DNA from 2 places in the Agrobacterium sp. GD03872 genome. Region 2 is predicted to be linked to the other one. Evidence: predicted binding sites of a transcription regulator. Region 2 holds the regulator's gene; the other holds the start of a gene.
What was found. The regulator HrcA, encoded in region 2, represses chaperone genes, less so after heat shock. The targets are predictions, from matches to a motif close to GTTAGCACTCNCNNNNNGNGAGTGCTAAC.
Positions count from the first base shown of each region.

Region 1: a site for HrcA is predicted at 1,876-1,904, ahead of groES (co-chaperone GroES). Genes of this name have one in related genera too.

Region 1 is NZ_JAOCCY010000029.1:8,027-11,439, forward strand. It holds gene groL (chaperonin GroEL) at 1-1,449, opposite strand, end outside; gene groES (co-chaperone GroES) at 1,524-1,820, opposite strand; gene N5D22_RS26720 (TIGR01459 family HAD-type hydrolase) at 2,189-3,037, shown strand; gene N5D22_RS26725 (bifunctional riboflavin kinase/FAD synthetase) at 3,085-3,413, shown strand, end outside.
Region 2 is NZ_JAOCCY010000002.1:405,856-409,268, forward strand. It holds gene hemW (radical SAM family heme chaperone HemW) at 1-50, opposite strand, end outside; gene rdgB (RdgB/HAM1 family non-canonical purine NTP pyrophosphatase) at 56-700, opposite strand; gene rph (ribonuclease PH) at 718-1,434, opposite strand; gene hrcA (heat-inducible transcriptional repressor HrcA) at 1,570-2,661, shown strand; gene grpE (nucleotide exchange factor GrpE) at 2,775-3,410, shown strand.

The sequences.
Region 1 (3,413 bases), on a different contig from region 2:
GCCGGTCTGGGCGTTGTAGCCGTAGTTGTCTTCGTTCTTGTCGAGGATCTTGCCAACAACGATGGAAGCTTCGTCACCAGCGTTTTCTGCGATCTGGCGAACCAGAGCCTGCAGAGCCTTGCGCACGATGTTGATGCCAGCTTCCTGGTCGTCGTTTGCACCCTTGGCGGTGATCTTCGTGGAGGAACGCAGCAGGGCAACGCCGCCGCCCGGTACGATGCCTTCCTGAACGGCAGCGCGCGTCGCGTTGAGAGCGTCGTCGATGCGGTCCTTCTTTTCCTTCACTTCGACTTCCGTCGAACCGCCAACGCGGATAACGGCAACGCCGCCAGCGAGCTTGGCAAGACGTTCCTGCAGCTTTTCGCGGTCGTAGTCGGAGGTGGTTTCTTCGATCTGGGCCTTGATCTGGGCAACACGACCTTCGATGTCGGACTTCTGGCCGGCGCCGTCAACGATCGTGGTGTTTTCCTTGGAGATCGAAACCTTCTTCGACTTGCCGAGCATGTCGAGGGTAACGTTTTCGAGCTTGATGCCGAGGTCTTCGGAAATGACGGTACCACCGGTCAGGATGGCGATGTCTTCCAGCATGGCCTTGCGGCGGTCGCCGAAGCCAGGAGCCTTGACGGCAGCGATCTTGAGGCCGCCACGCAGCTTGTTGACGACGAGCGTTGCAAGAGCTTCGCCTTCGACGTCTTCAGCGATGATGACGAGCGGCTTGCCGGTCTGAACGACAGCTTCGAGAACCGGCAGCATGGCCTGAAGGTTCGAGAGCTTCTTTTCGTGCAGGAGGATGTATGCGTCTTCGAGGTCCGCAACCATCTTTTCCGGGTTGGTCACGAAGTAGGGCGACAGGTAGCCGCGGTCGAACTGCATGCCTTCGACGACTTCGAGTTCGGTTTCAGCGGTCTTGGCTTCTTCAACGGTGATGACGCCTTCGTTGCCGACCTTCTGCATTGCTTCAGCAATGTCGAGACCGATCTGACGCTCGCCGTTTGCGGAGATCGTGCCGACCTGCGCAACTTCTTCAGACGTGTTGATCTTCTTGGCCTTGGCCTGAAGGTCCTTGACGACTTCAGCAACGGCCAGATCGATGCCGCGCTTCAGGTCCATCGGGTTCATGCCGGCAGCAACTGCCTTGGAACCTTCGCGAACGATGGCCTGGGCCAGAACGGTCGCGGTGGTGGTGCCGTCACCGGCGATGTCGTTGGTCTTGGAGGCAACTTCGCGAACGAGCTGTGCGCCCATGTTCTCGAACTTGTCTTCCAGTTCGATTTCCTTGGCGACGGAAACGCCGTCCTTGGTGATGCGCGGAGCGCCGAAGGACTTGTCGATAACGACGTTACGACCCTTCGGGCCGAGGGTGACCTTTACTGCATCAGCAAGAACGTCGACGCCCTTGAGCATCTTTTCGCGTGCTGTGCGGCCGAATTTTACTTCTTTGGCTGCCATTTTCAAAACTCCTGGTTTCGAATGGCCGGATCGGGTCCGGCTTGGAATTTAAGGAAACGATGGGTCGGCCGAAATCAGCCGATGATGCCCATGATGTCGGCTTCCTTCATGATCAGAAGGTCTTCGCCGTTGAGTTTGACTTCGGTGCCCGACCACTTGCCGAACAGAACGCGATCGCCAACCTTGACGTCGAGAGCGACGACCTTGCCGGCCTCGTCACGTGCGCCGGAACCGACGGCGACGATTTCGCCTTCCTGCGGCTTTTCCTTGGCGGTATCGGGAATGATGATGCCGCCCTTGGTCTTTTCTTCGGACTCAACGCGACGAACGACGACGCGATCGTGAAGCGGGCGGAAATTGGTGCTTGTCATTGTCTAATCCCTCGATCAAATGACTGCGCGAGCTTTTGCAGCCCGCCTGATGGGTGTTAGCACTCTCCTTTATCGAGTGCCAGCGGAACGGAGATAAGGAGGGCATCTGCCGGAGTCAAGAACGCCCTGTCTGAAAAATTTCATGGCTTATGGTTATCAGCGTTCCATGACAGAAATTTCCCATGCGCGGATGCGCGCCACGACGACATTCTTTTCGCGCGTTTCCGCCGCATCGCATCTAAGGGGCATTTGTGTTCATGCTGCGTCAGGCGGGCCAAAGACCGGTCTGGCGGCGCTTTTTTCCTTGCCATTGGCGTCCCGCTTTGCGATGTGACGCTCACCCTCTTCTCGCATCCGGAAAACATCTCATGGCCCATCGCATTCTCACTCTCGGCGAAATCACTGATGGGTTCGACGTTATTCTTTCGGATGTCTGGGGCGTGCTGCACAATGGCGTCAGCGCCTTCCCGGCTGCGACGGTGGCGCTGCACGAAGCGCGCAAGGCCGGCAAGACCGTGGTTCTCATCACCAATGCGCCGCGTCCCGCTTCCGGCGTTATCGAGACGCTTCGCGCTCTCGGCGTGCCGGATGACGCCTATGACCGTATCATCACTTCCGGCGATGTCACGCGCGGCCTGATCGCGGAAGGTCCGAAAAAAGTTTTCCTGCTCGGCCCGGAGCGGGATCTGCCGCTGCTGGACGGTCTCGATGTCGAAAACGTCGGCGAGGCGGAAGCGCAGTCCGTGGTCTGCACCGGCTTCTTCGACGACGAGACGGAGACGCCAGAGGATTATACCGAAATGCTCAAGGGCTTCATTGCCCGCAACGTGCCGATGATCTGCGCCAATCCCGATCTGGTGGTGGAGCGCGGCGAGCGCATCATTCCCTGCGCCGGCGCCATGGCCGCTTATTACGAACAGCTCGGCGGCGAAGTTCGCATTGCCGGCAAGCCGCATGCGCCGATTTATGAAGCCTGCCTCGCGGCGGCCAAAGAGGTGCGCGGCGCCTTCCCCAGGGATCGCGTGCTCGCCATCGGCGATGGCATGCCGACGGATGTGAAGGGCGCGATTGCGAGCGGTCTCAACCTTCTTTATATCAGCGGCGGCATTCACGCCGCCGAATATACGCTGAACGGCCAGACGGACGAGGCGCTTCTGAACGCCTATCTCAAGGGGCAGGGTGCTGCTCCCGGCTGGTGGATGCCCCGTCTCGCCTGAGGACGTCTTGCCTGAGGAATAGCTGGCACAGGAATGGATCGATTGCCATGACCGTCTTTCACCGCAATGAAAAAAGGGAGCCGCTGCCGGAAGCTCTTCGCGGCGGCGTCATCGCCATCGGCAATTTCGACGGCGTGCATCGCGGCCACCGGGCTGTGCTGGATCGTGCCCTGGAGCTGGCGGAAGCCCGTGGCGTTCCCGCGCTGGTGCTGACCTTCGAGCCGCATCCCCGTTCCGTCTTCCGTCCCGATACGCCGGTCTTTCGCCTCACGCCCGCGCCACTCAAGGCGCGCATCCTTGAGGCCATCGGTTTCCGCTCCGTCATCGAATATCCCTTCGACCGGGAATTTTCACAGCGCTCTGCGGAAGAATTCGT
Region 2 (3,413 bases):
TCCGGCAGAAGCGACGCGCCGGGGGCAGAAAGTTGATGCTCCCCGACCATCGGGTTCATGCCTCCAGGCAGGTTTCTACGAATTTTTTAAACGCCCGGGCACGGTGCGAAAGCGCGAAGGCGTCGCCATGTTTCCAGCCGTGTTTTTCATCCGCGCTCATCTCGCCGAATGTGGTGTCGTATCCTTCCGGTTTGAAGACCGGATCGTAACCGAAACCGCTTGTTCCGCGCGGCGGCCACACCACCGTGCCTTCCACCTCGCCGCGGAAATATTCGAGATGCCCGTCCGGCCAGGCCAGGCACAGCACGCTGACGAAGCGGCCGGTGCGATCTTCCGGCTTCGATACGCCCCGTTCGGCCAGCGCATCCTCGACCTTCTGCATGGCCATGGTAAAGTCGCGGGTGCCGTCGGCCGTCTCCGCCCAATTGGCGGTGTAGACACCGGGCGCACCGTCAAGCGCGTCGATGACAAGACCGGAATCGTCGGACAAAGCCGGAAGGCCGGACGCCTTGGCGGAGGCAAGCGCCTTGATGGCGGCGTTTTCCTCGAAGGTCGTACCCGTTTCGTCAGGCTCGACAAAGTTCAGCTCCGCCGCGGATTTGGCGGAGAAGCCGAAAGGCCCGATCAGATCGGCGATTTCGGCGATCTTGCCCTTGTTGTGGCTGGCGACGACGATCGTTCTGGTATCGAGCTTGCGCATGACGTTTTCCTGTCGGCTCAGGCGATAGCCTGCTTCTGGAGGGTGACCAGTTCGCTGCATCCCGCCTTGGCAAGACCGAGCAGCGTCAGGAACTCTTCCTCGGAGAAAGGCGCGCCTTCCGCCGTTCCCTGAACCTCGACGATACCGCCGGAGCCGGTGATGACGAAATTCGCATCGGTCTCGGCGGAAGAATCCTCGAGATAATCGAGATCGATCACCGGCTGATTGGCGAAGATACCGCAGGAGATCGCGGCGATATGGTCCTTCAGAACCTTCTCGACCTTGATCATGTTGCGGGTTTCCATCCATTTCAGGCAATCATGCAAAGCAATCCATGCGCCGGTGATGGAAGCGGTGCGGGTGCCGCCATCGGCCTGGATGACGTCGCAGTCGATGCTGATCTGGCGCTCGCCGAGCGCCTGCAGATCGACGACCGCGCGCAGCGAGCGGCCGATGAGGCGCTGGATTTCCTGCGTGCGGCCACCCTGCTTGCCGGAAGCGGCTTCGCGTTTCATGCGCTCATGGGTGGAACGCGGCAGCATGCCGTATTCGGCGGTGACCCAGCCCTTGCCGCTGTTGCGCAGCCATGGCGGCGTCTTTTCTTCAAGGCTTGCGGTGACGAGCACATGCGTGTCGCCGAATTTCACGAGACAGGAGCCTTCGGCATGTTTCGAGAAATTGCGCTCGAAGGAAACCTTGCGCATCTGGTCGGTTTTTCTGCCTGAAGGCCGCATATGATCCACTCTCCATGTTGGTCCCTGCCTTCTAAGGCGAGGTCCGGGCTTTTGCAAAGCCAATTTCCATTTTGCCGCGGCGTTGCAACGCATTATATTGATGCAAGCTGGTTTGAACGACAAAGAACGGACGAAATGGGTTTTTCCGCACCGCTATCAAAAGATCAGGCATCGTTGCTGGATGAACGGTCTCGGGAAATTTTCCGGCGCATCGTTGAAGGCTATCTCGATACGGGCGAGCCGCTCGGATCGCGCAGCCTGTCGCGGCTGTTGCCGATGTCGCTGTCACCCGCCTCCGTCCGCAATGTCATGAGCGATCTCGAAGAGCTTGGTCTCATCTATTCGCCGCATATCAGCGCCGGGCGTCTGCCCACTCAGACGGGGCTGCGCTTCTTTGTCGATGCCTTCATGCAGGTGGGCGATCTTCCCGCCGAGGAAAGGGCGACTATCGACCGTCAGATCGGTCCCGTTGCCGGGCATGAGCAGTCGCTGGAAGGGCTGTTGACGGAGGCGAGCCGCATGCTGTCAGGCATGTCGCGCGGGGCAGGCCTCGTGCTGACCGCCAAGAACGATGTCATCCTCAAACATGTGGAGTTCATAAGGCTGGAGCCCACCAAGGCGCTCGCCGTGCTGGTGGGTGACCATAATCAGGTCGAAAACCGCATCATCGAACTACCGGCCGGCATTTCCTCGTCGCAATTGACCGAGGCAGCGAATTTCATCAATGCCCATTTGTCCGGCCAGACGCTGCAGGAGCTGCGCGGCCAGTTTCAGACGCAGCGGGCGGAGCTGCAATCGGAACTCGGCATATTGGCGCAGGACCTCGTGGAACGGGGGCTTGCCATGTGGGCGGGTGACAATGAGGAGGGCAAACTCGGTCGTCTCATCGTTCGTGGGCGCTCCAACCTGCTCGAGGGTCTCGCCGGTGAAGAAGATATCGACCGGGTGCGCCTGCTGTTCGACGATCTCGAGCGCAAGGAAAACCTCATTGAAATCCTCAACCTTGCGGAAAGCGGCTCGGGGGTCAGGATTTTCATCGGCTCGGAAAACAAGCTGTTTTCACTCTCCGGTTCCTCGCTGATCGTTGCGCCTTATCGCGATGAGGATAATCGTGTCGTGGGTGCGGTCGGCGTCATCGGCCCGACCCGGCTGAACTACGCCCGTATCGTGCCGATGGTGGATTATACCGCGCAGATCATGGCCCGCATTTCCCGCAAGCAGAGATAGGACAGACCCGCAAGGTCAGCGAATGCGGCAAGCTTTTCGCTGCAAGCCTTGATTTTTGCCCGTCAAAGCTCGATATCGGGCGCAACCAACAACATTCAAATCTGGAGAACGTCATGACCGACGATACAAAAAAGCCCGGACCTGACGCGGATATCGCCGAAGAGCTTGTCGAACCCGCGCTTGCCGGGGAAGAGCCCATGGATGCTGCCGAACCCGATCAGGTCGAGCTGCTGAAGGCCGAAAATGCCGATCTGCGTGACAAGTTCCTGCGCCTTGCCGCCGAAATGGACAATCTTCGCCGCCGTACGGAACGCGATGTCAAGGATGCCAAGACCTATTCGCTGGCCGGTTTTGCGCGCGATATGCTCGCCGTTTCCGATAATCTTCGCCGTGCGCTTGAGGCCATTCCCGATGAACTCAAGACCAATGGCGAAGCCGGTCTCAACGGTCTCATCGAAGGCGTCGAGATGACCGAGCGTTCGATGTTGTCGACGCTGGAACGCCACGGCGTGAAGAAGATCGACGCCGAGGGCCAGAAGTTCGACCCGAATTTCCATCAGGCCATGTTCGAAATTCCGAATACGGCGGTTCCCAACAATACCGTGCTGCAGGTGGTTCAGGCTGGTTTCACCATCGGCGATCGCGTGCTGCGCCCCGCCATGGTCGGTGTCGCCAAGGGCGGCCCCAAGGTCGAGACCGCCGCATCGGCAGAGCCGGGCACATCGTCTCTCAATGAAAAAGACGCGTAAGGC